Regions from separate parts of the Chlorobaculum parvum NCIB 8327 genome, predicted to be linked through region 2. Evidence: riboswitches for the same ligand, from Rfam matches in the RefSeq annotation. Region 2 holds a riboswitch; each other region holds the start of a gene.

What was found. Region 2 has a riboswitch for cobalamin ahead of CPAR_RS03060 (vitamin B12-dependent ribonucleotide reductase). Riboswitches for the same ligand answer to the same signal wherever they lie in the genome.
Positions count from the first base shown of each region.
Region 1: another riboswitch for cobalamin. It lies ahead of CPAR_RS06010 (TonB-dependent receptor plug domain-containing protein); the one in region 2 lies ahead of CPAR_RS03060 (vitamin B12-dependent ribonucleotide reductase).
Region 3: another riboswitch for cobalamin. It lies ahead of CPAR_RS06115 (hypothetical protein); the one in region 2 lies ahead of CPAR_RS03060 (vitamin B12-dependent ribonucleotide reductase).
Region 4: another riboswitch for cobalamin. It lies ahead of CPAR_RS11065 (hypothetical protein); the one in region 2 lies ahead of CPAR_RS03060 (vitamin B12-dependent ribonucleotide reductase).

Region 1 covers NC_011027.1:1,296,020-1,303,656, reverse strand. Annotated here, with positions in the region: gene CPAR_RS06030 (NUDIX hydrolase) at 1-39, opposite strand, end outside; gene CPAR_RS11005 (hypothetical protein) at 349-540, opposite strand; gene CPAR_RS06025 (hypothetical protein) at 543-1,097, opposite strand; gene CPAR_RS06020 (SRPBCC family protein) at 1,522-2,001, shown strand; gene CPAR_RS06015 (Na/Pi cotransporter family protein) at 2,020-3,693, shown strand; cobalamin riboswitch at 3,745-3,978, shown strand; gene CPAR_RS06010 (TonB-dependent receptor plug domain-containing protein) at 4,195-6,072, shown strand; gene CPAR_RS06005 (ABC transporter substrate-binding protein) at 6,091-6,891, shown strand; gene bluB (5,6-dimethylbenzimidazole synthase) at 6,888-7,526, shown strand; gene CPAR_RS05995 (cobyric acid synthase) at 7,520-7,637, shown strand, end outside.
Region 2 covers NC_011027.1:637,257-644,893, reverse strand. Annotated here, with positions in the region: gene CPAR_RS03060 (vitamin B12-dependent ribonucleotide reductase) at 1-2,681, opposite strand, end outside; cobalamin riboswitch at 2,917-3,185, opposite strand; gene CPAR_RS03050 (NAD-dependent epimerase/dehydratase family protein) at 3,366-4,373, opposite strand; gene CPAR_RS03045 (phospholipase C/P1 nuclease family protein) at 4,410-5,150, opposite strand; gene nadA (quinolinate synthase NadA) at 5,285-6,253, opposite strand; gene CPAR_RS03035 (co-chaperone GroES) at 6,356-6,751, opposite strand; gene mreC (rod shape-determining protein MreC) at 7,083-7,637, shown strand, end outside.
Region 3 covers NC_011027.1:1,319,051-1,326,687, forward strand. Annotated here, with positions in the region: gene CPAR_RS06105 (TPM domain-containing protein) at 102-1,049, opposite strand; gene CPAR_RS06110 (TPM domain-containing protein) at 1,046-1,693, opposite strand; gene CPAR_RS06115 (hypothetical protein) at 1,759-2,115, opposite strand; cobalamin riboswitch at 2,142-2,358, opposite strand; gene CPAR_RS06120 (3'-5' exonuclease) at 2,438-3,064, opposite strand; gene CPAR_RS06125 (HAD family hydrolase) at 3,089-3,748, opposite strand; gene CPAR_RS06130 (cation diffusion facilitator family transporter) at 3,785-4,666, opposite strand; gene CPAR_RS06135 (hypothetical protein) at 4,945-5,262, shown strand; gene CPAR_RS06140 (ATP-binding protein) at 5,459-6,955, opposite strand; gene CPAR_RS06145 (response regulator transcription factor) at 6,952-7,635, opposite strand.
Region 4 covers NC_011027.1:1,622,091-1,629,727, reverse strand. Annotated here, with positions in the region: gene CPAR_RS07570 (glutamate synthase subunit beta) at 1-897, shown strand, start outside; gene CPAR_RS07565 (DUF4404 family protein) at 961-1,230, shown strand; gene clpX (ATP-dependent Clp protease ATP-binding subunit ClpX) at 1,382-2,701, shown strand; tRNA gene CPAR_RS07555 (tRNA-Val) at 2,776-2,849, shown strand; gene CPAR_RS07550 (hypothetical protein) at 3,061-3,285, shown strand; gene CPAR_RS07545 (class I SAM-dependent methyltransferase) at 3,330-4,208, opposite strand; gene CPAR_RS07540 (thiol-disulfide oxidoreductase DCC family protein) at 4,304-4,741, opposite strand; gene CPAR_RS10815 (hypothetical protein) at 4,836-5,012, shown strand; cobalamin riboswitch at 5,117-5,330, shown strand; gene CPAR_RS11065 (hypothetical protein) at 5,353-5,712, shown strand; gene CPAR_RS07535 (transporter) at 5,732-6,523, shown strand; gene CPAR_RS07530 (energy-coupling factor ABC transporter permease) at 6,535-7,290, shown strand; gene CPAR_RS07525 (energy-coupling factor ABC transporter substrate-binding protein) at 7,287-7,589, shown strand; gene cbiQ (cobalt ECF transporter T component CbiQ) at 7,586-7,637, shown strand, end outside.

The DNA of each region.
Region 1 (7,637 bases), 660 kb from region 2:
CGATGGGTGAATGATGGCTCCGACGGTAGCTTTCGGCATGAGCAGGGGAGTTGATGATCTGGTGGATTCACGAACTGGTGGATTCACGAAAAATCACCTGCAAGATAGTGCAGAGGTGTTTTCAGGGCAAGTGGTTTTCGTGGGGAGAGGGGAGAGGACGGGGTGTTGGTGTAAATCAACTTTATCGTGCTTGGCACGCACGGCAGAAACGGCTTCGATAACATGTTTTTTAGCGGCGAAAAAAAACGTCTTAGTGGTTGTACGCTGATCAGAAACCATGAGTATATTTACCCCGTCTCACTTTTCAGCAAACCCAAGCCTATTCAGGACTGTATTTAGTGGAAGGGCTTATTCTTCTGAATCTGTTTTGTTTGAATTTTCACCACCAGAGGCGTCACCGTCCCCTGTCGTAAATGTCGGAATTTTATCCGGTTTTTTACTTGTATTGCTTGTAATATCATGTTCAAAAATAGCATCTTTAAAATGCTCTTCTCTATTTTTTCCCTCTGATTCGAGATTTTTTTTCTTGTCGTAGCTCATTATTAATCCTCCTCAATTGTTCGAATATATATGATTTGCTCGCCAGATGGTGAATAGTACCACGCCTTATCTGGAGTAAGTTTCCCACCCTTCATAACCATTCTCGCATCCTCTATCAATGCCTCATGAGTTTTGTGATTGAACTCTCGCAAAACTCCAACAATTTCCGTTCCATTAGAAAACTTTACCAAATGCCATTTACCTATAAACTTATCTATTGCTTTTACCGGAAATATACTTGAATGAGTTGAAAGTCGGTAATCACTAGAATGGAGAATTTTTGAGATCCAATCTCTATTGATAACTTCAGACCACGTAAGTGCAGATATTATCGTAAGTGTGAATATACTTAAAATAGGCTTCCATCCAGTACTTGTAACTTGAATATTTAGAATTTTTGCCATTGAGTAAATGACAAGTGAAGCAATTAATGCATCAACAATGTAGTGATGAGCTTCATATTTTGTGAGTGAACACCTTAGATTTACCACTTTGAGAAATAAAAAACCTGGAAGAAGCAGTATTAAAACCTCTATTGTTTCTTTTGATACATCCATGATTCATCTTCTTTTTTGCGTTTAATCGGTAGAGAAGCATGCAAAGTCTATGCAAAGATTAATTATAGGGGTGCCTCATAAATCCTAAAATTTTGATTTTGCAGTATTGCACGCTAGAATTCTCAGCCTATCTAAACACATTTATTACTCGTTTAGTCGGCGTATCGTATCGACGCAATCCTGCATCGCATGTTTGCACTGAAAATTTCAACAATCATCGCACACGTAAATTATAAGCAAAATTCTGCACATCACCGCACAAAACTCCCGTCTGCCGCGCATAAGCATTTGCGGCAACACCCGATCATCGATAACACCAAAAATCGACCGGAAATGCGCTAATGGGATACTTTTACCGCCCTACGTCGTTACAAAAAAAGAGCCGGTCGATACCGCTGAACGAAACTGAGATGTAACGAACTGAATGAGTACGCATACAAAAACTTGGGTACAGCGGTTGCCTGTGCCGATAGATGAGGCGTGGGACTTTTTCTCACAACCGGGTAATCTTGCCCGAATCACTCCGCCCGAAATGATGCTGAAGGCCGAGGGCGGCAATGCGGGAATGGCAATCTATGAAGGCATGAAGCTGAACTTCGTGCTCTATCCCTTCATGATGATTCCCGTGCGGTGGACGACAGAGATTATGACAGTCTCGAAGCCCGATTTCTTTGCGGATCGGCAGCTTGCGGGGCCGTACGAGCACTGGTATCACCGCCACCTTTTTCGCCAAATCGAGGGCGGGACGGAGATGACCGACATCGTGGAGTATGCGCTGCCGCTCGATCTTTTCGGCGAGGTGGTCGAGGCGCTGATTGTGGGGCGGCGGCTCGACGAGGTGTTCGAGTTCCGGCGGCGCAAGGTGGCGGAGATTTTGGGGGCCATGCCTCCTGAAAAGGAGTAACATCAGACAACCGAAGTGATGGAGTCACAATCCGTACTCTCCAATTTTCTCCTGTTCGCGGGAGGACTGGCGGTTTTCCTATTGGGCATGAAGTCGCTCAATGCGGGGCTTCGGAAAGCGTCGAGTGGCAAGATTGCGGGGTGGCTCTCCTCGATTACCGGGAACTCGCTTTCTGCGCTGCTTTCGGGCGCGGTGGCGACGATTGCCGTGCAGTCGAGCAGCATGGTAATGCTGACGCTGATCGGGCTTGTGCAGTCGCAGATTCTCACCTTTACGCAGTCGCTCGGCGTGGTGCTTGGCGCGGAGATCGGCACCACGACGATGGCGCAGCTCATCGCTTTTTCGCCGGGTGAACTCGGATTGCCGATGTTCGCTGTCGGTTTTTTCCTCTCGCTTGTCAGGCGGAAACGTGGCGTTGCCCTGTTCGGTGAGGTGCTTGCCGGGCTCGGTTTGCTCTTCTTCGGCCTCAAGCTGATGGGCATGGCGGTCGCGCCGCTTCGCACCAGCGAAGAGTTCCTCTCGATTCTGACCACGCTCGAAAATCCCATCCTCTGCGTGCTGGCCGGAGCGATCATGACCGCTATTATCCAGAGCAGCGGGGCGTTCATCGCGATCGTCATCACCATGGCCCAGCAGGGGACGATCACCCTTGAAATCGCCGTGCCGCTGATGTTCGGGGCCAATGTCGGCACCTGCATCACGGCGGCTATCGGCAGCGCCGGAAGCATGCGCGCAGCACGGCGGGTGTTCCTTGCGCAGCTCATTTTCAACCTGGCTTACGTCGTTGTTTTCGTCATTTTCCTGTCGCCCTATCTCGACCTGATCCGCTCGATTTCGCCGTCCGATGCTGCCGGAGGGCTGCCACGTCAGATCGCTAATGCCCATACCGTTTCCAACGTCTTCATGGCGATCGTGTTTCTGCCATTTCTGCCGCTGTACGGGCGTTTTCTCACCAAAATTTTGCCAGACGACCCGGAGGAGATCGGGCGCATTCCGGCCGTGTGGCATCTGAAAGACTCCGCGCTCGCCACGCCGGAGGTGGCTGTCGGGCTGGCCCGTCAGGAGATTGCGCGCATGAACAAGATTCTCGGGCGCATGTCGCGAGCGCTGCCCGAACCGTTCCTCGGCACCGGGAATGGTCGGGACATCATCTACAAGCATCTTCCGGTTTCTGAAGGCCTTTTGATGCGCGAGGAGAAACTCGATTTTCTGGAGAAGAAGGTGACCGCCTACCTGATCCACATCATGCAGGAGGCAGTCGATGAACCGCTTCTTCGGCAGGCGGCGGCTTTGATGGCGCTGGCCAAAGATCTCGAATCGGCTGGGGATGTGGTCGAGACCCTGCTTGAAGAGTTTCCGTCGGGAGGCAATGGCAGCCAGCTGACCGAGGAGGGCAAGGCGGAGATCGAGCGGCTGCACGAGCAGGTGTGCCGCGAGATTGCGGCCATGAATTTGGCGATTGCGGAGATGAGCTTCCAGCGAGCCGCGGCGGTGCTCAAAGAGGGCAAAGCGTTCCAGCGCATGTTCCTCGAACTCGGCTTTACGCACATGAAGCGCATCAAGAGTCGCCCCGAGTCGGGAAAAACGCACGACCTGCACATGGAGTTGCTTCGTGCGCTGGATGTGTTGCATCACCAGACGATGTCGATGGCCCGCACCATCATCCGGATGGCTGACGGCAATGCGTCCTGAACTGCTTGCAAATGAGGCGGAAAATTGTAAATTGCCTCCGCAAAGATAACGTTCTTTTACATGATAGCTGGTGCCGGTTTTAAAGCCGGAGAATAGGGAAGTACGTGAGATTCGTACACTGTACCCGCAACTGTACAACGGCAAGCTGCCGCTGACGAACATGGCCACATGTCCGGATGCTGCAGTCGGTGCGCGTCACTGCCAGGCTCCTCCAGGGAGCGGGTGGGAAGGCCGTACTGCTTGAGCCGCCAAAGTCAGGAGACCTGCCAGTTAGCTCTTTGCTCAGTAACAAGACTACGGGTTATAGTCAGGCAAAGCACTTCCGGTTTATCCGAAAACCAACAGCATCGTTTTCAGAATCCATGCTGCTCTTGCGGTACTTTCCGCTGAGCGCGGCTTTCGTCAGTCCGTTCGATCCATGCTGTGTTTCGGCGCCGGTTCAGTCCTTTTCCTCTATCCCTGTCTGTTGATGATTCAGTTAATTCAACACAGGACAACACCATGAACAAACGTTCGCTCGCCATTCTGATGGCGGCCATGCTCTGCAACTCCGGTCTTCGGGCTGAAGTGGCTTCAAACAACTATGTCGGTCAGGAGGTCGTCGTCTCGGCTACCAAAACGCTCAATTCTGTTGCCGATGCCGGCGGCAGTTCGGTGACGGTGATCACCTCCAAAGAGATCGAAGAGTCGGGTCAGACCAGCGTCGAAGAGGTCATCAAGGGCCAGCCGGGAATCGATATCGCATCCAATGGCGGTCCCGGTTCGACCACCAGCATTTTTCTCCGGGGCGCCGATGCCAAGTACACGCTTGTGCTGATCGACGGGGTGCCGATCAACGACCCTTCGGACGGCACGATGGCCGCAGATATCTCGAAAATCACCACCGACAATATCGAGCGCATTGAGATCGTTCGAGGCCCGGCAAGCATGCTGTATGGTTCAGGCGCTTCGGCCGGTGTCATCAACATCATCACGAAAAAAGGTAGCGCAAAGCCGTCGGTGTATGCCGGTGCTGAGGGCGGTTCCTACTCGACCTGGAAAGCGTACGTTGGCGCAAACGGCAGCACTGATCTGATCGATTACTCGATCAGCGCTTCGCGGACGAAAACGGACGGTTTTTCAACAACCGATGAGCGTAACAAATGCATCAATCCCGATGACAACAGCTTCGAGAAGGATGGATATGAGAACTCTACGCTGTCCGGCAATTTTGGCCTGAAACTCAACAAGCATGTGACGCTTGAGACCTCCCTCAGGTATACCGATGCGGAGTATGAGTACGATGGTCCCGGCACGGATGTCATCGGAAACAAGCAGGAATCCGCGTTGTTCAGTGGCCGGGTTGCGCTGAAAATGAATTATCAGCCGCTCTTGAGCACCCTTTACTACAATGTCAGCGACCAGAACAGGAGATATTTCACTATTGACGGGCTGAGCAGCACCTACGACGGTTATCTCTACGAGATCGGCTGGCAGGGCGACTACGCTCTTGCCGACAACAATACGGTCAGCGTGGGAATCAATTCCCGTGAAGAGAGCATGCAGAACGAGAGCTTCGGTATGTACGCTTCCAGCCTCGACAAGAGCATGGGCACGACCGGCATTTTCGTCGAGGATCAGTGGCGTATCGGCGGTTTGCGCCTGGTGCAGGGCATTCGCTACGAGGACAATCAGAAGTTCGGCAGCAAAACGACCTGGCGTGTCGCGCCTTCCTATACCTTTGGGAGCACCACTCTAAAATGCAGCTACGCCACCGGTTTCAGGGCGCCTTCACTCTACGAGCTTTACTCGCCCTACGGCAATGAAACACTCAGCGCCGAAACCAGCGAAGGGTGGGATGCCGGGTTCGAGCGGAAGCTTGCCGATAACCTCACGATTGGCAGTACCTGGTTCAGAACAGATTATGACGACCGCATTGCCTTTGACATGTCCACCTGGAAATACGCCCAGGTCGAAGGCAAGACCAAAACGTACGGTCTGGAGAGCTTTGCCGAGTGGCGTCCGTCAAATGTGCTGTTCTTATCCGTGAACTACACCTATACCTACACGAAAGATCCCGAGGGAGAAAGCCTTAACCGTCGCCCTCGTCACAAAGGCGGGCTTGCGGCAACATGGAAGGCCTCGAAAAAGGCGACCCTGAACACGAATCTCCAGTGGGTCGGATCACGTCTGGACTCTGGCGCCAAGGATGATGATTGCGTCGTGACCAACAAGCTCGAAAGCTATTTCCTTGTCAACGTTTCCGCCTCATACAAAATGACCGACAACGTCGAACTGTACGGCCGTATCGACAACCTCTTCGACGAGTACTACGAGGAAGCCTGGCGCTACGCAACGCCCGGCAGGTCGGCTTACGCTGGTGTGAAGGTGACGCTGTAAATCCGGTCGTCATCAATCATGAAACAATTGATACTTACGATGCTGCTCCTGCTTGTTGCGGGGGCAGCCGGGGCGGGGGAGCGGATCGTCAGTCAGTCGCCGTATATCACCAACACCCTGATGTATCTCGGACTCGGTGACCGGATTGTCGGCGTCAGCCGGTATGACGATCTCGACAGGCCGAAAACCGGTGGTGTCATGGATCCCGACAAAAAAGCAATTGCTGCGCTTCATCCCGATTATCTGTTTGCTTCGGACTGGACGAGCGAGGAGGTGCTCAGGCAAGTGACACCAAAAGGCGCCGAGTGTGTCGTGCTGCATGGTTTCCAGAACATGAATGAGGTTACCGAAAACATCCGCACCATTTGTAAGACGCTCGGCGTCGAGGATGGCGAAGCGAAAGCTGCCGCATTCGACCGGCGGTGGCGCGAGGCTGCAGCTCAGGTCGATGGCCTTGGGCGTCGGGCGCTGATTCTTTCGAGTTGCAAAGGGACGCCTTTTTCTTTCGGCGTAAAGACTTATCTTCATGATCTTTTCGCCACGGCAGGTTTCAATGTCGTCGAGGATTATCCGACGATCCGTCACCTCAGGCCGGGTGCGCCGGTGGCAACCGTTGCCGATCTTGTGCGTCGAACAAAGCCAGAGATCATTTTTGTGCTCAAGGATGATGCCCATTCGTGCCCAGTCGTCATCGGTACCGGGAACTACCAGGTGGTGCAGTTGAACGGGGCCAGTTTCACCTCTGCTTCGCCGAGGCTCCTTTCGGGTATCGAGGAGTTGCAGCGACAATTCGGTGAACAGCATGGGAGGCTGAAATGACCATCAGCACTTCAGAGCGTGATGCGCTCTACAAAGTGATTTACAACCGCCGCGATGTGCGAGGTCAGTATCTGCTCGATCCGGTGCCGGACGAGGTGCTTCGCCGGGTGCTCGATGCGGCGCATCACGCGCCGAGCGTTGGCTTCATGCAGCCGTGGGACTTCGTCGTCGTGCGCGATTTCGAGGTGCGGAAGCAGATCAAGGACGGCTTCGAGCAGGCGCACGCTGAAGCTGCTCGTATGTTCGAGGGTGAACGGCGCGAGCAGTATCGCAGCTTCAAGCTCGAAGGGATTCTCGAAGCGCCGGTCGGCATCTGCGTCACCTGCGACCGCAGCCGCAGTGGCGAGGTGGTGATCGGGCGCACGGCCAATCCGGAGATGGACCTGTACAGCTCGGTCTGCGCGGTGCAGAACCTGTGGCTCGCTGCACGTGCGGAAAATCTCGGCGTCGGCTGGGTGAGCATCATCCACCACGACCATGTGCGCCGGGTACTCGGCATTCCGGAGCACATCGTGCCGGTGGCGTGGCTCTGCATCGGTTACGTGAGCTTTTTCCACGAAACGCCGGAGCTGGAGCAGGCCGGCTGGCTGCCGCGCCTTGCACTCGACGACCTGCTGCATCAGGAGCAATGGTAACTGATTTCGTAACGCCCATGACCAACATCGCCATACTCGGTACCGCCTCGGACGTCGGCAAGAGCATCGTGGCCACCGCGCTGTGCCGCATTTTCAGCAACGCGGGAGTCG
Region 2 (7,637 bases):
GAGCCGTCGCGGTAGATGGTGATCGCCTTGACCATCGACTGCCATGCGGCTTCGTACACGTCGCCGATTTCAGCGGTGGTAGCGCTGGCGGGCATGTTGACCGTCTTGGAGATCGCGCCGGAGATGAAGGGCTGCACGGCACTCATCATGTGCACGTGCGCCATGTGGTTGATGTAGCGCTCGCCCTTTCGTCCGCAGGTGCTGGCGCAGTCGAACACCGGCAGGTGCTCCGCTTTCAGGTGCGGCGCGCCCTCGATCATCATGGTGCCGCAGACGTAATCGTTGGCCGCCTCGATGTCCTCATCGCTCGCGCCGAGTTCGCTCAGCATGTCGAAGCCGGGGTCGTTGAGCTGCTCTTCGGTGAAGCCGAGGGAGTGGCAGAACTCGTCGCCGATAATCCATTTGTTGAAGGCGAAACGGATGTCGAAGACGCTTTCGAGCTGCTTCTCGACCGCCTCGATCTTTTCGTCGGTAAAGCCGCGGCTCTTGAGCCACTGCTGGTTGATGCCGGGGCAGCCGCGCAGGGTGCCGTGGCCTTTGCAGTACTTCTCGATCTCCTCGATCTGCGTATCCGAGTAGCCGAGGCGGGCAAGCGCCTTGTGCACCGACTGGTTGACGATCTTGAAGTAGCCGCCGCCCGCAAGCTTCTTGAACTTGACGATGGCGAACTCCGGCTCGATGCCCGTGGTATCGCAATCCATGACGAGGCCAATGGTGCCGGTCGGTGCGATGACGCTTACCTGCGCGTTGCGGAAACCGTACTTCTTACCACGTTTGAGCGCTTCGTCCCACACCTTTCCAGCCGCCGTAAACAGCTCTTTCGGGCAGTATTCGGAGTCGATGCCGCGCGGTTTGACCACCAGCCCTTCGTACTCCTCCTCAGCACTGTTGTGCGCTGCGCGGCGGTGGTTGCGGATGACGCGCAACATTTCGTTGCTGTTCTCGCGGTAGCGGGCGAACGCGCCGTGGTCCTTCGCCAAATCGGCGGAGGTGACGTAAGCCTGGCCGGTCATGAGCGCTGCGATGCCGCCAGCGATGGCCAGCGCGCGTGGCGAGTCGTACGGAATGCCGAGCACCATCAGGATGCGGCCGAGGTTCGCGAAGCCGAGGCCGAGCGTGCGGAACTCGTAGCTCAGGCGGGCGATGTCTTCGGACGGGAAGTGGGCCATCAGCACTGAAATTTCAAGCACCACCGTCCAGAGCGCTGAAGCGTGCTGGAGCTCGGTGATCTTGATCTTGCCCGACTCCTCGTCGAGGAAGTGCGCAAGGTTGAGGCTGGCGAGGTTGCAGGCGGTGTCGTCGAGGAACATGTACTCCGAGCAGGGGTTGCTCGCGTTGATGCGGCCGCTCACCGGGCAGGTGTGCCACTCGTTGATGGTCGAGTCGAACTGCAAGCCGGGGTCGGCGCACTTCCAGGCGCTCATCACGATCTTTTCCCACAGGTCTTTGGCGCGCACGGCACGGGCATCCTTGCCGGTGGTGCGCTCGCGAAGCACCCACATTTCGTCGTTCTGCACTGCCTTCATGAACTCGTTGGTCACGCGGACGCTGTTGTTGGAGTTCTGGCCGCCGACGGTCTGGTAGGCCTCGGACTCGTAATGCGTGTCGTACTCTTCGAAATCGAGGGTCGTGTAACCCTGCTCGACCAGCGCCAGCACGCGCAGAATGTAGCTCATCGGCACGCCACGATGCAGGGCGTTCTTGATGAGCGTGTTGAGCATCTCGTTCTCCTGACGGTCGGTGCCGCCCTTGAGCGCCTCGTCCACGATCGCTTTCAGGAAGCGCGAACAGATTTTGGAACCGGCCACCATCGAGGCCACCTTGTCCTCCTCCTTGGCCTTCCACTCGATGAACTTTTCAACATCCGGATGATCGATGTCGATGATAACCATCTTGGCCGCCCGCCGCGTGGTGCCGCCCGATTTGATAGCGCCTGCCGCCGAATCGAAAATTTTCAGGAAGCTCATCAAACCCGACGAACTGCCGCCGCCGCTGAGCTTTTCGCCCGAGCCGCGAAGGTTGGAGTAGTTGGTGCCCGAGCCACTGCCGAACTTGAAGACGCGAGCCTCGCGCACGGCCAGGTCGAAAATGCCACCCTCGTTGACCAGATCGTCCTTGACCGACTGGATGAAACAGGCGTGCGCCTGCGGGCGGCTGTAGGCATCTTCCGACTCGCGGGTTTCGCCCGTCTCCGGATCGACGTAGAAGTGCCCCTGCGCCGGGCCGTTGATGCCGTAAGCGAACTGGAGGCCGGTGTTGAACCACTGCGGCGAGTTCGGCGCAGCCATCTGCGCCAGCAGCATGTAGACTACCTCGTCGTAAAATGCCTGTGCATCCTCGTCGGAGTCAAAATAGTTGTGCTTCTTGCCCCAATCCTGCCAGCAGCCGACCAGACGATGCGCCACCTGCTTGATGGAGTTCTCACTGCCGGTCACCGGACGGCCATCCTCGCCGATCATGAGGTTTCCCTCGCCATCACGCTGAGGAACGCCGGTTTTCCGGAAATACTTCTGCGCAAGAATGTCGGCGGCAACCTGCGACCACGAAACCGGCACTTCGACATCGTTCATCTCGAAGACCTTCGAACCGTCCGGGTTGCGAAGCACCGAAGTTCTCAGGGTGTAGTCGAAACGATCATAGACATTTTCACCTGGGGAGGTGAACAGGCGGGCGATTTTCATGAAAGGTCTCCAGAATCGATAATGGGTTGATGTTAGGTAAATCCTTCAGATTCCGTGATTTACCCTTATCCGGCACAGGCTCGGGGCGTAGAAGTGCCAGACAACAAGCAGATAGTTTGCAATATAATCACCTTGCCGAACAGAGGAAACAGACCAGGCAATCGAGTGCAAAAAGATCACGGAAAAAAAGGACACGATCATTGACAGGTTCGCCAGGCTCTCTTCCCGAAGCCGATCGGCGCCTTTCATCCCGGCAGGTTTCCTGACTCCGACGGCCGCGTCGCTCGCACAACGCTTGTCAGTGCATCATCCTTCCCAAGCTCTCCCCGTGGCAATCAGAGGTCGGCGCAGTGGACAAGCACAAACCGCAAGAGTCGACCGGGCAGAGCGCCCATATCGCCTTACGGCATACCATCTTACAGTTGCGGGTACAGTGTGCGATTCTCACGCACTTCCCTTTTACCCGGATGAAAAACATCCGGCACCGGAACGTCAAAAGAACTCTTCAATGGTAACGATTTTTTGGAATGCTGGCAACGCCTGGACACGATTTTCCGGCTCCTGGACGCACAGGTTAACGGGGGTAAACCCGTGCAATGCCCAGAGCAAAACGGTTTGCGGGCGACGGGGAAATGGAATTTTTTTTCGGATGAAACAAAGCCGCTTACCGGCACTCCGGATGCTCTATTTCATCTTCCACAGTGACGGATCGACCGTCACCAGCCAGTCGAGCGTGCGGCGAATGCCCTCGTCCTGTGGCACGAGACTTTGCCAGCCAAGCATTTTGCGGGATTTCGACACATCGGCCAGCGCGCGCGAGGCGAGCACATCGACTGCCTGCCGGGTCAGCAGCGGGCGCGTTTCGCTTCCGAATATCCGGTAGGCCGTTTCCATCATCCAGGCAAGATTCCGCACCAGGCCGAACGGCAGATACAACGACGGCGACGGCGAGCCAATCGCCTTGGCGACACGCTGGCACACCTCCTCGAAGGTAATCGGTTCGCCGTCGCAGGCCATGAACGCCTCCCCATCGGCCTCGGGACGAGTGGCGGCAAGCAGGATCAGCTCGACAAGGTTATCGATATAAACCAGACTGATCGGCGAATTCCGAGACCAGTAGAACATCTGCCGTTTGCGTATGCTGTCGGCCAGCAAAGGGAAAAGGGTGCGATCTCCGGGCCCGTAAACCCAGACAGGGTAGAGAATGCTCGCTGAAAGTCCACGCTTCATCGCCGCCCAAACCTCGTTGCTTCCACCGATTTTTGTATCGGGATAGGATTGCCTTCGCGGCATGCAGGGCGTCTCTTCATCGATACGGCCGAGCAGGTGGTGGTCGAAGCACTCGAACGAGCTGATGTGCACCAGCCGCCCAACCCCGTGCCGTAGCGACGACTCGCACACGTTGCGCGTGCCGCCGACGTTGATGTCGATGAAATCCTGCATCGGCCCCCAGTCGGAAGTCAGCGCCGCTGCGTGCAGCACAAGATCACAACCTTGCACGGCAGTATCGACCGCGTCGGCATCGCGCACATCGCCCGTCACCACCTCGACGCCGGAAGTGCGCAACGGCTCGATGCAGGAGTTTCCCTTCCGCACCAGCGCCTTGACGCGATACCCGTCCTTCAGGCAACGCTTTACCAGATGCGAACCGATAAACCCCGACGCGCCTGTGATAAGGACTGTTTTGCTCATAAAGCTATAATCCTGCTTGAAACATTTCCGCTCACGCTATTCCCCTGCGACAGCCATCTCCTGCTCCGCATTGACCCGCTCGGTCCAGGCCAGCACGGCGTGCAACAACGCGGCGCTTTTGATTACCTGACTGTAGGCCTCCTCTTCGGTCATATCCCGCTTCTGACGTCTCATCCTGTTGCCGAGTTTCCGGGACGATTCGGCGACAACAGCGATTTCACGCGCCAGATCCTCTTCGCTGTTGATAACCGGCGGCTTCATTTTGCGCTGGATGTAACCGATGTTATTACGCACACTGCGTTCAATGATACCGTCGTTGATCGTGTGGTGCGCTTTGTTGAACGCGTCGTAGGGAACATTGTGCAGCGGCATGGAGAGGTCAGCGATGTAGTGGGCGGAGTAGGCCAGCGGATAGCGGGCGTATTTGCCGGTTCGGGCCAGCGCGAAGTACTCTCTGACCGAACCGATGATTGCACCATAGAGATGCCCCTCTTTGTCATCCGGTTGGTTGTAACGAGCAGCCTGCGCCATGACCATCTCCGCCGTAACTTTTTTATTGGCCTTGTTGCTAAAGTAGTGGTTCGGAACCTCAATCGCCCGGAACGGCTCTTTCGATTTGGCCACGTCAGCTGCAACGGCATTGTACCAGATATCGAGCCCGGCGGCTTCGGCTATGGTCAGGTGGGTTTTGTCATGCCAGGCAAGGGCTTCGGAATGGAAGGGCTGGCAACAAAGCAATACCGTGACGGCTGCGATGCGAATGGCGAGCGAACGCATGATGACTCCTTCTGAAATGTTGTGCAATGAAAGAAGGTACACAGAGGAATGTGGAGTCGGCAACGATGGAGGAGGGATTCGCGGAAATATTGCCGGGCCGCGCATCTGAGGACCAGCGGCGGCCCGGCGGAAGGTCAGGCGGACATTTCGAGCATCTTCTTGATCGGCTTGAGCGCCGCTTCGCGAAGATTCTCGTCGACCGTGATTTCAGGTGAGCGGTTGACCATGCAGAGGTAGAGCTTTTCGAGCGTGTTCTGCTTCATCTGCGTGCAGACGCTGCGCGGATTGGCCGGATCTTTTGGCGCCGGAATGAAGGTCTTGCCAGGCGAGCGCTTCTCCATTTCGTAGAGGATGCCCGGCTCGGTAGCTACGATAAAGCTCTGCGATGGGCTCTTGACCGTGTAGTCGAGTAACGCGGCCGTCGAGCCGACGAAAGAGGCATGGCGAAGCACCTCGTCGCGGCACTCGGGATGGGCGATCAGCTCGGCGTCCGGATATTTGGCCATCGCCTGGATCATGTAGACCTCGGAGTAGGCGTCGTGCACGTAGCAGTAGCCCTGCCAGAGAATCATGTCGCGATCGAGCTTTTTGCTGAGCCAGGTGCCGAGGTTGCGGTCGGGGCCAAAGATGATCTTCTGCTCCGGCGGAATCTGCTCGACGATGTGCGCGGCGTTCGAGGAGGTGCAGGTGATGTCCGAGAGCGCTTTGATCGCCGCAGTGGAGTTGATATAGGTGATCGCGATGGCGTCGGGATGCTGCTCCCGGAACGCGCGGAACTCCGCTTCGGGGCAACTGTCGGCGAGCGGGCAGCCCGCGTGGTCGTCGGGCATGAGCACCAGCTTGCCGGGATTGAGAATCTTGGCCGTCTCGGCCATGAAATAGACGCCCGCGAACACGATAACATCAGCGGAGTTATCCTCTGCCGCCCGCGCCAGAGCGAGGCTGTCACCGACGATATCCGCCGCCTGCTGAACTTCCGGGACGGTATAGTAGTGGGCCAGAATGACGGCGTTCAACTCTTTCTTGAGCGCCACGATCCGTTCAAGCAGCTCTTCGGTCGAAAGCTTCGAGGCCTCCTCTGGTCTATCGTTTGCTGTGGTCATATCGATTTCATGAAAAGCGATGAATAAAAAAACTCCTCGCCGAACGAAGAGGAGCAAGATCACGCAGAACAGAAACGGTGGTCAATCCGACTGCTGCGTGATTCAGTGGAGATAGTCTTCAAGGTCGTCATCCTCCCGGATAAGCAAGAGAATGGCCGAGTTGGGTACGATCAGGTAGCGTTCGTCCTCGTACTCGATCTCGTAGGCACTGTTCTGCACGAAAATGGCCAGGTCGCCGATCCGCGCCTGAAGCGGGATGTACTGCGGCCCCTCGATGCGCTCTTTCCAGGGCTCATCGGCATCACTGGGCGGGCCGACCGGGTAGCCGGGGCCAGACTTGATGACGTAACCGCTCTGGATTTTTGCCTTCTCCTGAACGCCCGGTGGAAGATAGATGCCGGACTTGGTGCGCTCATCGACCGACTTGGGCTTGACGAGCACGCGGTCGCCGACAACGATGAATTTATCCGTAACGTTCTTGTGGCCTTCAAATACCATGCCTGAAAAAAATAGCTTGTCAGAATTTCCCTGAAACGGTAATCGAACCTGAAAATCGTCATTTCAGTTCAAAAAGCAAAAAAGAGCCCGCGTGAAACCGGTTCACCAACTTGTATGCAAACTCTGATCTCTTGACAAAATTCATCACAGAATAGCCGTCACATCTGTTATATTTATGATTTGTTTTATTAATACATCCTGTTTTGGATCACGGTCACCGCTCATGCCCAGGCCGTTGTGACAACGCAAGACGATCGATATGCGGCACTCGCCTGCCCCGGCAGGCCGCACTACTCAACTGCGCAATGTGTAACCAAGGAAGACAACGGACGTGACCAGTTTTCTCCGTTTTATCGCCAAGCATACCGCCTACTTATACTTTCTGGTCTATTGCAGCCTCTCCATCGCGATCATGCAGCTTGAGCGCAAGGAGACGCTCGATGCGATCCGTGAGCGAGGTCTGGCCATCAACGCAGCCGTGGCGGAACAGATGTCCGGCCTCCGGCACATCTTCTCGCTGAAGCAGGACAACGAACGGCTGTTCCTGCAAAACGCCCGCCTCTTCTCGAAACTGGTGCATCAGGAGCTCGCCCTGCGCGACCTGCAGGAAAAGCTCTCCCTGCTCGAAAACCGGCCTGAAGGAATGAGCCGGTTCACCATCGCGCGCGTGGTTGACCGACAGTTCAGCCTGACCGAGAACATGCTCATCATCGACGCCGGCAGGAACCAGGGGGTAGCCAAAAACATGACCGTCCTGACCCCCGACGGACTGGTCGGGCGAATCATCGAGGTCTCAGATAATTACGCAAAGGTGTTGCCGGTCATCAACCGGAACTTCAAGGTCAGCGTGGTGACCGACAGCACCCGCACCAACGGCCTGCTCTCG
Region 3 (7,637 bases), 680 kb from region 2:
AAAAATTTCTGCAATATTCTGGATTTCCTTTCCCGAAAAGGACAAATCAAATGTCCATATTGTCGGCGTGGTGACGCGATTCAACAGCCATCACCATCCCCCTACCAGCTGCCGGAGGCACCGCCACCGCCTGACGATCCCCCACCGCCAGAAAAACTCGATCCACCGGACGACCACGACGAACCGGAACCTCCAGAGCGAATCACCATGCCACCGATTGAAGCCTGCCCCTTCGTGCGAAGATCTTTCTGAGCTTTCTGATACCAGTCGGTGTTCCGGATGAACAGCTTTGCTGCCGGAAAGCCGACCAGATAGGTGATCAAACAATACAATGCGCCATCCGGGCCCAGCACAACCATGGGAAAAACCGCCCAGAAGGGTATCAGAAAAAAGTATAAGAACCACCCGAAACCAGGCGTGAGGATGCCAATCGCCGTAAACAGCCCGATGATGCCGAAAACAAACGCGCCAATGAGAATGCGCTCCGTTATCGAAAGCTCCGGCCCCTCCATTTCAAAGAAACCCGACTTTTTCTTCGAATCGGACTTGACTGCTGTCTCCGGCAATACCCCACCCTCGAGGACGTTCATCACGGCTTTGGCGCCATCCGTGATACCACCATTAAAGTCTTCGTTTTTGAATTTTGGGGTCATAATGTTTTGAATGATTCGCCCTGCCGTTGCATCAGTAAGCGTGCCCTCAAGACCGTACCCCACTTCGATGCGCATCCGCCGGTCGTTTGGCACCACGACGATCAAGACACCATTATCCTTCTCTTTCTGACCGAGTTTCCATGTTTCGAAAACCCTGACCGCGTAATCTTCGATGCTCTCCCCATCAAGCGTTGGAATCGTCAGGACGGCAATCTGGTTGCCGGTGCGCTGTTCATGTTCCTTCAGACTCTCCGACAATGAGCGCTTCACCTCAGGGGAAAGAAGCTGCGCGTTGTCCGTGACCCTCCCGGTCAGGTACGGCACCTCCGCGCCAAAAAGGGCTGAGCTGACAAACAGCACGATCGGGAGTAACAGAAAGATCACTCGCTGCTTCATACTCCCTCCTCCTCGATAATGTCGTTGGGCAATTCGTCGCTATGGAGTTCAGGCGAGGTGGCGGTGAGTATTCGGGACAGATAGTCCAGACCGGCATCGAAGGCTTGGGCGACTTGCCTACGCTTCAGCAATGAAGTCATTGCCGCGATCATGTTGTTTACATCATCTTCCTTTAAACGCTTGCCCAGCCCCTTGTCAGGCAGAATCACAACCCGATGTTCGAACAAACTGACCAGCAGCAGAATGCCTGTTCTCTGCCGGGTGGCAAACAGCTCGCGATCCAGAAACAGCGCTTTGGCATACTGCTGCACCTCAACTTCGGCGCGGTAGTCGGACAAGAACAGTTTTGCAAATCGCGGCATCATGACCGTCAGCAGCGCCAAAAGCGCACCACCCGCCAGTATGCCCACCACCACAATCAGTAGAGACGCTTCCGGATACCACGCATAGAGCCTCCAATGCAACAGAAACAGGATCAATCCGGCGACCGACGCGCCCAAAGCGAAAGCGTTCCATGGCAACTCGGCATACGCGTCGCTACGCTGGATGACGCTCAGAACGATCTGGGTTCCGGTGCGCTTTTCCGTTTCAGCGACGCGTAGATCCAGGCGACGGCGCTCATGCTCTGATAACGTTGGTTTCATTGAAAATCCTCGTGTCCGGAGATTTTTTATTTGATAACGCAAAGCCTCTGCGCCGATAGCTTCCGTCAGTTATACCGCCAAGCAGGAAACGTGGTGAGCGTGTTCCCGGCAAAGGCAATGCTGTCGTTGCCCGCGCAGCGCTGACAGGCGGCGCATGAGGTGAGTTCAGAAAGATTGTCGCTCCCGTCATCCTCCTGATGAAACAACAGCGAGGCTCCCTCCTGCTGAGCAGAGAAAAGCTCGTAAGCGTTCGTGGGAAACGATACCGGCCGCATCGGCACGACGAACGGCAGGCGAAACGGATCGTGAAGAAAACCGGGGATGAACCGGTTGAGAAGCGCCTGGAACAGCCGGTTTCGTAGCGCTCTGAATGAGGCGCGCAACCTGCCTGCCCAGGCAGATGGGACAAGGGGTTTTTTCATGATGATATGGTGCTTTATTCCCGAAGCTTGTAAAAAAAGATGCGGCAGGTCTTCTGACTTTCCCGTGGTTTTGCCCTCCTTCCCGTCCCGAATTGTCGGGACAGTGGCCTTTTCGGCAAACCGTGTCAGCAGCCTTGCGACCGATGCGGGATTACAGCAGCGGGTACTGTTCCGGACTTGCACCGGATTCCCTTTTAAGCCCGTCACGATTCCATGCCGGGCACCACATGCTCGTGTAAAGTATATCAAAAACAGCGCTTCGAACCAATGCTCCGCGCGGAAATTTTCGATGACTCAAGAGTCCTCATCGCCGTCGTTCCACTCATCCATTCGCCAGATCGGTGAGGTAGCGATGAGCGTAAAGCTTGTCGATTTTCGAAAGTTCGGTGAGCTGGTCGAAGAAGATCGCCTGAACACCGTAGTGCTGGCGGATGCGGTCGATCATCGACAGCCACAAATGCGCTGTCATCTCGGCGTCAGCCAACGCGCGGTGAAAGCTGCCGACTTTCGGTATGCCTGCATGGTTGACCAAAGTCTGCAACTTGTGGTTCGGAGCATCCTGATAAATCCGCCGCGACAGAAGCAACGAGCAGCAGCAATCGCCCTCGTAGGCTCGGCGCGCCCGTTTCAGCTCGAAGTCGAGAAAGCGCCGGTCGAACGAGGCGTTATGCGCCACGATGTTGTGCCCGGCGATAAAGTCCGAAAACCCGGCCATCACCTCTTCGCAGGGCGGCTCGACTTTGAGCATTTCGTTGGTAATGCCAGTATAGCTCTCGATGAACGGGCTGATCCGAAAGCCGGGATTCATCAGCCGCTGGAAACGGTCGACGATTACGCCGTTTTCGAGAAGCACCGCGCCGATTTCGATGGCCCGGTCACCATACTGCGGCGACAAGCCCGTTGTTTCAAAGTCCAGCACCACCACGCTATCAGCCGACGCACGTTGCATGAAAAAATATCCGGTTAAGATTGGTCAATCCGCCTCACCGCCGCCATGCAGGCACGACAGGATGTGCTCGAACGAATCGATGAGCCAGGTGGGATTCACCCCGCGCAGCTCCTCGGCAGAATGGTTCCCGTAGGTAACGGCGCAGGTATCGGCGGATGCCCGCTGGCCCATCTCGATGTCGAACACCGTGTCGCCCACGACGAGGCACCGTTCCGCCGGAACAGCGAGGCGCGCCAGCGAGAGCTGCACCATGTCGGGCGCTGGCTTGCCCCGCTGCACATCCTGCGCTCCGGCGATGGAAGCAAAGTGCTGGAAAATGCCGAGATGCTGCATCATAGACAGAAGCCCCTGCCTGCTTTTACTGGAAGCGATAGCAAGCAAATACTCCCGCTGCAACAGCTCCAGCGTCTCCTTGACCTCCGGGAACAGACTGGTCGTGTCGAAAGCGATCTCCTTGTAATACTTCCGGTAACGCTCGACCGCCTCAGCGGCATCATCGGCTTCAAGCCCAAGCCCCATTTCAATCGTACGCTGCAACGGCAGTCCGATCCCGCGGCGGACAATTGCGGGATCGATCTCCGACAGCCTGAAATCACGCGCCACCAGCCGCATGGCCTCCATGATGCTCTGTTCGCTGTCGGCCAGCGTGCCGTCGAAATCAAACACAATGAGACGATACTTCATGCCGCCATCACCTCCACGATTCAATGACGCTCCTCTTCACGACTGTGTGCGCGGTTCGAGATGCGTCACGACCTGCGAGTTCTGGATGACTTGATGCAGATGCGCTTCGATGCGCTCACACCAGTCGTGGCCGAGCTGCACGCTCCAGCTGGCCGGAACGAGAACGTCGAGCGTGATGAACGCCACATTGCCGCCCAGCCGCGTTTTGAGATTTTTGTATGTCACTTCGTCCCCGCACACCTCAAGCAGAGCGGTTTGGATTTCGGCAATCTGGTCGGGGGAGAGCGCGGCATCCATCATGCCGTCCGCGGTGCGTTTCAGAAGACGCCAACCGGTGAAGAGAATATTGAACGCCACGACGAGCGCAATGAGCGGATCGAGCCAGGTCAGTCCGGTGAGCCACACCAGCGCAACACCGGCAATCACCCCGACGGAAGTCCAGACGTCGGTCATCAGGTGATGCGCGTCAGCTTCAAGCGTAATCGAGTGCTCCCGCTCGCCAACCTTCAGCAGCGTGCGTGCGGTCAGGAGGTTCACCGCCCCGGCGCAAACGGAGACGACGAGAGCAGGCCCGACGTCATGCAGCGCCTGCGGATGAAAAAAGCGCTCGATCGCGCTGTAACCGATTCCGAGCGCAGCAATCAGGATCAGCAATCCCTCGAAGCCGCTCGAAAAATACTCCGCCTTGCCGTGCCCGAAAGCGTGGGATTCGTCCGCCGGACGCTCGGCCAAGGTCAGCATCGCCAGCGCCATCATCGCCCCGGCAAGATTGACGAACGATTCGAGCGCATCGGAGAGCAGCCCTACCGAGCCGGTCAGCTGCCACGCCGCCATTTTCAGCACAATGGTGACCAGAGCAGCTGTTATCGACAGCCACACAAAACGAGTAAGCGAATGGTTACGGGATTGAGCGGACATGGTTATTATTTGCCAGTTTCACAAACGCGCAGATTCTTGCCATACAACAAGATACAGTCTGGAATGCATAGGAACCAAGGCACCACTGCCAACAGAAAAATCATTACCGGAAGCCGTGTTCTCTCGGCATCAGCACGCGATCTGATTGCATCTCTTTGAGAAAGTCGGTAACATAGTAATGATGCCCTTAAGTTGCTCCTGCTTTTTCAGAAAATTCAACGTTTTTCACGATCACTGAAATAACACGATGAGCTGAACATCAAAACAAGGAGGAGATTATGGCAACCCATTTCGGGCAAATCGATGCCTACTTCATCAATATGCTTGACCCTAAAACCCATGGGGGCAAGCGATTAATCAATCTGTTCGGGAGTTTTGGTAGAGCTGTTGTGTGGTTCATTCCGGACGGCCATCCCCTGCCGGGCAACAAAATACGCTCAATAACACACTTCATTGACGTTCACTATCATATCCGTGACTGGGAAGCAATCGTCGATATACTTCGGCATGAAAAACCGGTGTATTTCAACTACAATGAAGCAGACAATTCCGCACAAATCTACACAGGAAGCGAACCGGTAGGAGAGGACGAATAAAGACACCTAATGAACCAGCCCCCCGGAGTTGATTGATCGAACAAACTCCGGGGAGATTTCCCACCTGCTCTATTCCTCATTCACTTTCGAAAAATCACACCGCAAAGCTTTATCACGCTCTTTTTCCGACTCGAAATTCCAGTCATTCGGCAATCCTGGTGACATGATGAAACCAACAAACACCTTGCGGACTTGCTCATCTTTCAGTTTTTTCTTGACGCCACACCAGTTCAAAGATGCTGCCCTTGTCCGGCTCACTTGTGACCGAGACGGTGATGGACTGGAGGTCGGCCAGTTTTTTGACGATTGACAGACCGAGGCCCGTGCCGCCAGTCCCCGCACTCCGCGACTCGTCAACGCGGTAGAAGCGGTCGAAGATCGCAAGAAGCTGCGCTTCCGGAATGCCGACTCCGTGGTCTTCGATGGCGCAAATCACTGCGCCGTCGCGCCGCCCGATCCGGATTTCAACCGGCGAGCCTTCGGGCGAATAGTTGATCGCGTTGGAGAGAAGATTGCCAAGCATGATCTCAAGCAGCGCGGGATCGGCGGGGACCACGCCAGGGCGGCTGTCATGCAGCGTGATGGCGATGCCCTTTTGAGCGGCTATGGGTTGCAAGCGTTCCAAAACGGCGTTGACGGGCTGTGCTAGATCAACCTCGGTGATGGTGGGCTTGCCGCTCTGACTCTCGTAACGAGCCAGCATCAGGAGCTGGTCGATCAGCCGCGCCATGCGGTTCAGCTCCGCGAGGCAAATGCGGACGCGGCTTTCGTAATGCTCGGCCTCTCGCGGCTTGCGCACCAGCACTTCGAGCGTTCCCTTAACCACCGAAAGCGGCGTTTTCAGCTCGTGCGCCGCATCGGAAGTGAACTGCTTTTCACGCCCGAACGCCTGTTGCAGGCGGTCGAGCAGCGCGTTCACCGTCACCGACATCCGGTACAGCTCATCGCGGTTCCGGGGCAGGGCTATGCGCTGGTCGAGGTTCGACTGCGTGATCGTCTCCGCCGTGGCGATCACCTCGTCGATCGGCCTGATGCTCTGTCCGGCAATCAACCGCGTCACGACGAAAAGCAGAATGATGATGACGGGAAACGAAATGAGCATCGTCGTGGACATGTCGCGCAGCACAAGAATCGCGCCACGCAGCGGCACGGCAACGACGAGGTAACCGTTGATTTTGCCGTCACTGCCCAGGAGCGGTAGCTGGAGCTGACGCACCGTCGAGCTGCCGACCGTGCTGTTGCGCAAGACAGGCTCGCGGTTGCCATTCTCGACGCTCAGCACGTTCTCGAACAGGCTTTCCGATTTCTGGACGATTCGTCCCTCGGCGTCCGAAAACTGCACGAACTCGACGTCGAGGTCTCTGCGGCGACCGCGTTGGTGATGCCGTTCGCGGTCGCCTTGATGATCCGCCTCTTCGTCGTCAACATGAACGCCGCCTCGGACGAAGCCCTCGAAATTATCGTTACAGATACGCCCCTCGCGAAGCGTCTCGGCAGCCTCATGGCGAAGCTCCTCGTCGAGGTGACGATAGACCACGTTATCGACCGTGAAGATGATGGCGGCAAAGACGATGGCAATCAGTACAGCGGTCGCGCCGGTGTAGTAGAGGGCGATCCGGCTGCGCAGGCTCATCGAGGAGAAAATCCGCCTGCGCCGGGAGCGACCCGAAGCCGTACCGGACGAGGTCGTCATTGCGCCTCTCCGCCCTCGTCGCGAATGATGTAGCCCACGCCGCGGATGGTCTGGATGAGATCACGGCATCCGGCCGCATCAAGCTTTTTGCGAAGGAAGTTGATGTAGACGTCGATCACCGAGGTGTCGGAATCGAAGTGCATGTCCCACACATGCTCGATGATGCGGCTCCGGGTGCAGACCCGCCCCTTGTTACGCAAAAGAAATTCGAGCAGCGCGAACTCTTTTGGCGTAAGGGCCAGATCGATAGACTCACACCGGGCCTGATGGGAAGCGGGATCGACCGTCAGTTCACCGGTGCTCAGCTTGGAACTTTCGCTGCCCCGCCGTCGCAACTGCACACGGATGCGAGCCAGCAGCTCCTCGAATTCAAAGGGCTTGCGGATGTAGTCGTTCGCGCCTGCATCGAGACCGAACACAACATCCTCGATGGTGTCCTTTGCCGTCAGGAAAATGATCGGCACATCGTTGCCCTCCTTGCGCAGTCTCCGACACACCTCGATACCGCTGATGCCGGGAATCATCCAGTCCACGAGCAAAAGATCGTACTCGTTGGTCATGGCAAGGTCGAGCCCCGTGCGGCCGTCGCTGGCGACATCGACCGCAAAGTACTCTTCTTCAAGGCCCTCCTTCAGAAAGCCCGCGATTCCCGGTTCATCTTCGATAATCAGCAGTCTCATGC
Region 4 (7,637 bases), 980 kb from region 2:
TACGGCATCCCGAACATGAAGCTCGACAAGCAGCAGGTTGTGCAGCGTCGCGTCGACCTCATGAAAGAGGAGGGCGTCGCGTTCGTGACCGGTACTGAAGTCGGCGTCAACTACCCGGCTGACAAGCTGCTCTCGGAATACGATGCCGTGGTGCTCTGCACCGGTGCGACCAATCCGCGTGACCTTAACGCCGAAGGGCGCGAGCTTGATGGCATTCACTTCGCGATGGAGTTCCTCCGCGCAGGTACCAAAGCGGTGCTCGACGGCACCGAGCCTGAGCTGTCCGCCAAGGGCAAGCATGTGGTCGTGATCGGTGGCGGCGATACCGGCACTGACTGTGTGGCCACCTCGCTGCGCCAGGGGTGCAAGAGCGTCATGCAGCTTGAAATCATGCCCAAACCTGCCGACTTCCGCCAGGATGACAACCCGTGGCCCGAATGGCCGAAGGTCTTCAAGGTCGATTACGGTCAGGAAGAGGCCCACGCCGTGCAGGGTGAAGATCCCCGTAAATATCTCATGATGACCAAGAAGTTCATCGGCGAGAACGGCAAGCTGAGTGCTGTCGAGGTCTCGAAGGTTGAATGGATCAGTCAGGAAGGACGCACCATTCCCGTTCCGGTAGCCGGCAGCGAAGAGATCATTCCTGCTGACCTCGTACTGCTTGCAATGGGTTTTCTTGGCCCCGAATCGCAGCTTCTTGAATCGCTTGCTATCGAGACGGATGGACGCAGCAACATCAAGGCAGACACCAGCAGCTACCGCACCAGCGTTGACAACGTCTTCGCTGCCGGCGATGCCCGCCGTGGCCAGAGCCTCGTCGTTTGGGCCATCAATGAAGGCCGTGCAGCCGCAAGGGAGTGCGATCGCTTCCTGATGGGCAGCACCAGCCTGCCGTGAACGAATCAACAGGCAGAAGTGTTGCAAGAAAACAAAAGAGGCTGAACGAACAGAATAACCGATATGGAACAACAGAAACTGAGGGAACTGCTCGAAACCCTTCATCAGGAGCTCGGTCAGGTCGGCACGGTCGATGAAAAGACCGAAGAGGTGCTTTCCTCGCTTAGGGAAGACATCTCCAAGCTCGTCAAGGATGGCACGAAAGCGTGTGAGGAGGAGGAGAGCATGACTGACCGCATGAGCGATGCCGTCGGCCACTTCGAGGAAGATCATCCTCGCCTCAGCATGTTGATCCAGCATGTCCTCGACAGCCTTGCCCGCATGGGACTGTGAGCGTGAGGCTGTCGAGCCCCCTCCTTGATCATTCATGATTTTTTTTAGCTCCGATCTGACGGGCAACGTTTTACAAGAAATCAGGGCTTCAGCCCAATCCGTTCAACCACGGGACTTAGCCTCCTGTGGTTGACGTATCAACCGGTATCAAATGACCAAAGACAAAGAGCCACGCAAAGACCATACCAGCGGAAGAAAAAACTTTGGAGGCGAGCCTCCTGTGGTTTGCTCTTTCTGCGGCAGAACCAGCCATGAGGTCAATAGCATGGTGGCCGGGCCCAATGCTTTTATCTGTGATCGCTGCATTCTCAGCTCGGTCGAGATTCTGCGTAAAGAGATCAGCGCCATTCGCCATCCGGAGAAAACGAGTGAGCCGGCTTTCCAGCCACGCCTGAAGAGCCCTGTAAACATCAAGGAGTCGCTCGACCAGTACGTCATTGGTCAGGAACGCGCCAAGAAGTCGCTCTCCGTGGCGGTCTATAATCACTATAAGCGTATCGACGCTCACGAATGGACAGCAGAAGACGAGGTTGAAATCGAAAAGAGCAACATTCTGCTGATTGGCCCTACCGGTACCGGTAAGACCCTGCTCGCCCAGACGCTGGCCAACCTGCTGGAAGTCCCGTTCACCATCGCCGATGCAACTTCGCTTACTGAAGCAGGCTACGTAGGCGACGACGTCGAGACCATTCTCGCCCGTCTTCTGCACGCCTCCGACTTCAACCTCGAACGCGCCGAACGCGGCATTATCTACGTTGATGAAATCGACAAGATTGCCCGCAAATCGGCCAACGTCTCCATCACCCGTGACGTTTCAGGCGAAGGTGTTCAGCAGGCGCTGCTCAAAATTCTCGAAGGCTCGGTGGTTGGTGTGCCCCCGAAAGGCGGTCGCAAACACCCCGAGCAGCAGTTGATCAACATCAACACCAAGAACATCCTCTTCATCTGCGGAGGAGCGTTCGAGGGGCTCGACAAGATCATTGCTCGCCGCGTCTCCAAATCCTCGATGGGCTTCGGCTCCAAAGTCAAGGACAAGCAGACCGGCTACGATCCCGAGATTCTCAAACTCGTTACCCAGGACGACCTGCACGAATACGGCCTCATTCCCGAATTTATCGGTCGCCTGCCGGTGATGTCCGCACTTGATCCGCTCGACGCATCAGCTCTGCGTAATATTCTTGTCGAGCCGAAGAATGCGCTTGTCAAGCAGTACAAACGCCTCTTCGAAATGGACGGCGTTGAACTTGAATTCACCGACGAAGCGCTCGACAAGGTGGTTGAAATCGCTATAGAACGCGGTACAGGTGCTCGCGCCTTGCGCTCCGTGCTCGAAAACGTCATGATCGACATCATGTTCGAGTTGCCCACCCTCAAAGATGTTCAGAAGTGCATCATTACTTCCGAAACCATCGATAAAATAAGCGGGCCGGTGTATGAGAAAAAGGACGGAAAAGAGCGTTTGACTGCTTGAAGAGAGGCTTGAAAAGAATCTGAAAAACAGTTTGTATTCAATTCTGAAAGTTCTATATTAAGGCCTTCTCATAAGGGCGGTTAGCTCAGTTGGTTAGAGCGCTACCTTGACACGGTAGAGGTCAGAAGTTCGAATCTTCTATCGCCCACCCCCACAAAGCCCTGCAAGATAAAGACTTGCAGGGCTTTTTTATTCCTTCCAAAATACTCGGTTTTACGTGATTTTCGTCGTTTTTGAGCGTTTTTTATATTAAATCTGCGACGCATATGCGACGAGGATTTTCCTTCTCTGATCACTTGACAAGGAGGTTGCAATGAGATTCACGCTTAAACATCGGGTTCTGCCCCCAAGGCAAGAAAATGGTGACACTCTTTTTTATCGAAATTTTTGATCGGGGCGAGCGGAAGTATGAGTTGCTCGACATGGTCGCCGATCCGGCAGACAAGGACAACCAGAACCGTCTGGTCGAGGTGTTTCGGCGGCTCGAATACAACGGGTTTTCTGTTCGAAGCATCGACCGAGATCAGGGATTCGCTTTGCAACCATTTTCTACTACCTCTCGAAAACCGGAGCTTGCAATCTGAATCCGTATTCAGTTTTGGATACCTCAATGGGCGCTTGCTTCAAGCTACGGCTTTTCAGCATAAGACAGGATGTAGTCCAGACCGGCGTACACACTGTCGGCTGAACGATTCAGGGTTAATTGTGCCATAATCTTTGCAAGGGGATGCATCTTGCCGACAAATGTCCGGTTTTTTGCCAGATACTCATGAAGAGGTTCATAGACATCATCACGGATTGATTTGATATCAATATGGACAAATCCGGCTTTGGAGAGCTTGTTCTGGTAGGATGGGATCAGGTAGTAGTTGTCTTGTGGAATATTGAATTTTCCTGCCACAAGGTTCCATGAAAACCATTGCTCTATTCGCCTGAAGGGGTTGTCGGAGTTTTCTGTCGGCACAATGTCCGCTGTCACAAGCCTGCCGCCCGGCCGCAAAACGCGAAATGCTTCCCTGAAAAAATCCTCTCGGGTTCTGTAGTGGAAAGCGCTTTCCACGGAAACAACCAGATCGACGGATTCATTTTCAATCGGCATCTCCGTTGCCGAGCCTTCTTTTAAATCGACTGATTTTTCGAGTCCCGCATCGGCAACGTTCCGCCGGGCGCGTTCAACCTGGGATTTCGTAATGTTCAGCCCGATGATTTTTTCGGGCTTCAGTTTTCTTGCCCAGAGGATGTCCTGATCGCCAAAACCGTACCCGCAATCCAGGACGGTATCGCCTGGCCCCATGCCACCTTTTTTCGCCACCAGCAGCGCAAGCGCTTCACTGGCTTCATCGATGGTATCTGCCTCACGCCAATAGCCGAGATTCAGATAGAGGGCGTGCTCGGTCAGAGATGAAGTGCCGATCAGATCATAGACTTCCGTGGTCTTCAACCCGTGGAACGGATTGAAAAGCCAGTTCAGATACCTGAAAAATCGATCGGTTGCGTTGTCTGACATGGTGATTACTTTTTTGCAGTGAAGAGGACGGAATCATGCTGAGTGTCCGTCGATAAGCATAGTAACTTCTCAATGCGCTTAGAGGTTACAGGTCATCAGGAAGCCCTTGGTATCTGTTCAAGAAAACGCTTGCGCAGCTCTTCGGACGGCAGCATGCACTCCTCTTTTTTCCCGAAAAGCTGGTACCGGTTCTGCGCTATCAGATCATAGAGCATATCGCGCAAGGGCTTAGGAATAGCCTGGAATGCGGCGAGCAGATTCCACGGCATGTCGAGTCGGGAGGCGATTTCAATGGCGGCAGCACTTCGGGTGAAAGCGCGGTCACTGCTGACAAGCACTACGGTGTCAAGCCGGGAAGTGTTGATTCCGAAACGTGTTAGGAGAGATGCTCCGAGAGGAGACTGGGCTGGTGTGAAATAAAACAGCCCGGCGCCGTCACGCTCAAAGATGAAATTCACCGAAAACTCACACAGATTGCAGACACCGTCGAAAATCACGATGTTTTCCGGCAGAGAGGCTCGAGGCTTGTCCATTACGCTTTCAAATAAGATTAAGGATGCGATTGAATGGCTTTCTTACATGAACTCCCCGAAACAATCCGGAAGTTCCGGTCCTGCTTCCTAACTGTTGCCGCGTTACGTTAGCCACCAATACGCGGTGCTCGACATCGATTTCAAGGCAAGCGCCAAGTGCTGGCATGATCTCCGGCAGGATCAGGAGCCGGGCGTGGTTTCAGCCCAGGCTGCACGCCTTCCGGAAATCCTTAAGACAGCCAAACAGAAAGGAGCAGCCCAGCGCTTGTGATCATCGACCCAGCACTGCACTTCGAATCGGCTGCACTGGCTGCCGCGCGTTTCATCGGAGGAAAAAACTTCCAGCACCATTTGCTCAAACCCTTCTTTTTCTTATACTTCATCCGAACATGTGGTGTCTGTCATCGCGAGATGACGGGCTTAAAAGGGAATCCGGTGAAAGTCCGGAACAGTACCCGCTGCTGTAATCCCGCACCGGCTGCAAGGCTGGTGAAAAGGTTCGCCAACAATGCCACTGTCCCAGTTTTGGGATGGGAAGGCTGGTGAAACCCGGGAAAGTCAGAAGACCTGCCTCATTTTTTTAACGCTTCGGGAATAAAGCAACATACACCATGAAACACACCCTCGTTCCATTCTCTGGAACAGGCTGGTTTCGTGCATCGTTAACGGCGATGCGCAACCGGCTGTTCCGATCTCTTCTCTCTCGATTCATCCCTGCTGCCTGTTACGATCCGCTTCGCTGGTCGTTCGGCCTGCCATGGCATCCGGTGATTTTTACTGCCGACCCTCGTTTGATGGGCCATTCCCACCTTCACGAGCATTTTCTGTTGTTGTCGATTCATGAGGCTCAACGGAACGCTCAACATTTCAATGCATTTCCAGTTTCTCGCTGTCAACGTTGTGCGGGTTATGATGGCTTTGCCGCTGCCGCTCATCCGCTGAATTCCGTTCCTTTCTGGCTTTTTAACTGATAGAACAAAACACGCGACCATGAAAAAAAATCTTATGGCGGTAACGCTGCTGTGCTGCGCTGCCCCGGCGTATGCGGCCCATCCTCTTGTTACCGACGATACCGGAACCCAGGGCACCGGCGGCTGGCAGATCGAGTGCACGACTGGATTTTCCTCCAACAGTGAGAGTGACGAAGGCATCAGAATCAAAGAGCGGGAAAACGAAGCAGCGGTGGCGGTCTCCTACGGTCTGTCGGAGGACATCGACATCGTTGCCGGATTGCCGTACCTGTGGTATCAGGTGAAGGAAAATCAACTGGTTACTGCTGATGAAAGTGGCATCGGCGATATGACGCTTGAGCTCAAGTGGCGGTTCTGTGAAAACGAAAAGAACGGATTCAGCCTTGCCCTGAAGCCCGGTATCTCTCTGCCGACCGGTGACGCCGACAAGGGGCTCGGCGCTGGTCGGGTGACTGGCGGTGCGGTGCTGATCGCCACAAAAGAGTTCGGGGCGCTGACGCTGCACGCCAACGCTGGCTACCATCGCAACGCTTACGAACTCGACGAGGATGCGGCGGCGTGCAACAAGCACATCTGGAACGCATCCCTTGCGGGCGAATATGCGCTTTCGGAAAAGCTCAGGGCGGTTGCCGATATCGGTCTCGAAACGGCCGAAGAAAAGGGTTCACGCACACATCCTGCATTTCTGGTTGGAGGGCTGATTTACAGCGTCACCGAGGATTTCGATTTCGATCTTGGCATCAAGAGTGGTTTGAACGATGCCGAACCTGATACGGCTGTGCTGCTGGGCGTGGCCGCACGATTCAATTAAAGGAGGAGATGATGAACAATCTGAAATTTCGTTTTGTCGCTGTGCCCTCGATGGTTGCGGGCATGATACTTTTTGGCGGTGGCGAGGCTTGGGCGATGCACATCATGGAGGGGTTTTTGCCCCCTTCGTGGAGCCTGTTCTGGACGGCAGTGTCGTTGCCTTTTTTTGTGCTCGGCTTCCGTTCGATGCGCAAAATCGTTGCCGACAATCCGCGCATGAAGTTGCTGCTGGCTATGGTCGGGGCGTTCGCGTTCGTGCTCTCGTCGCTCAAGATTCCGTCAGTTACGGGAAGCTGTTCGCACCCGACTGGCGTGGGGCTCGGAGCGATCATGTTCGGGCCGTCGGTAATGAGCGTGCTCGGCGCGATCGTGCTGCTCTTCCAGGCGTTGCTGCTCGCACACGGCGGGTTGACGACGCTTGGTGCGAACCTCTTTTCGATGGGCATCGCCGGGCCGTTTGTGTCGTACGGCATCTACAAGCTCGCCGACGGGATGAAGGCTCCGCGCTCGATGGCGGTTTTTCTCGGCGCGGCACTGGGCGATCTGGTGACCTACGTCGTCACCTCGCTCCAGCTTGCCGCCGCTTTTCCGTCGACGACCGGCGGGTTTGCCGCAGCCATGTTCAAGTTCCTCGGCATTTTCGCCGTGACGCAGGTGCCGCTTGCCGTGAGCGAGGGCATTCTGACGGTGATGGTCTATAACACCATCCGCTCGTATGCCGGCGAGACTATGTTCAGTTCTGCAACGCTTTCCGGGGAGGTGAAATGATGAAAAAGTCGATCCTGAAAAATCTGCTGCTTGCGGCACTGGTGATAGCGCTCGCTGTCGTGCCGCTGATGACCCTCAAACATGCCGAGTTCGGCGGCGCTGACGGCCAGGCCGAGGAGGCGATTACGGAGTTGCAACCCAGCTACGAGCCGTGGTTTGCGCCGTTCTGGGAGCCGCCGGGTGGGGAGGTCGAGAGCCTGCTGTTTGCGTTGCAGGCGGCGCTGGGGGCTGGTGTGCTGGGCTATGGCCTCGGGTTTCTCCGGGCTTCGCGCGAACCGTCCGGAGAGGCACAGGTTTGAGAACGCTCGACCACTATGCCGCAAGCTCCCGGCTGCGCGATGTCGCGC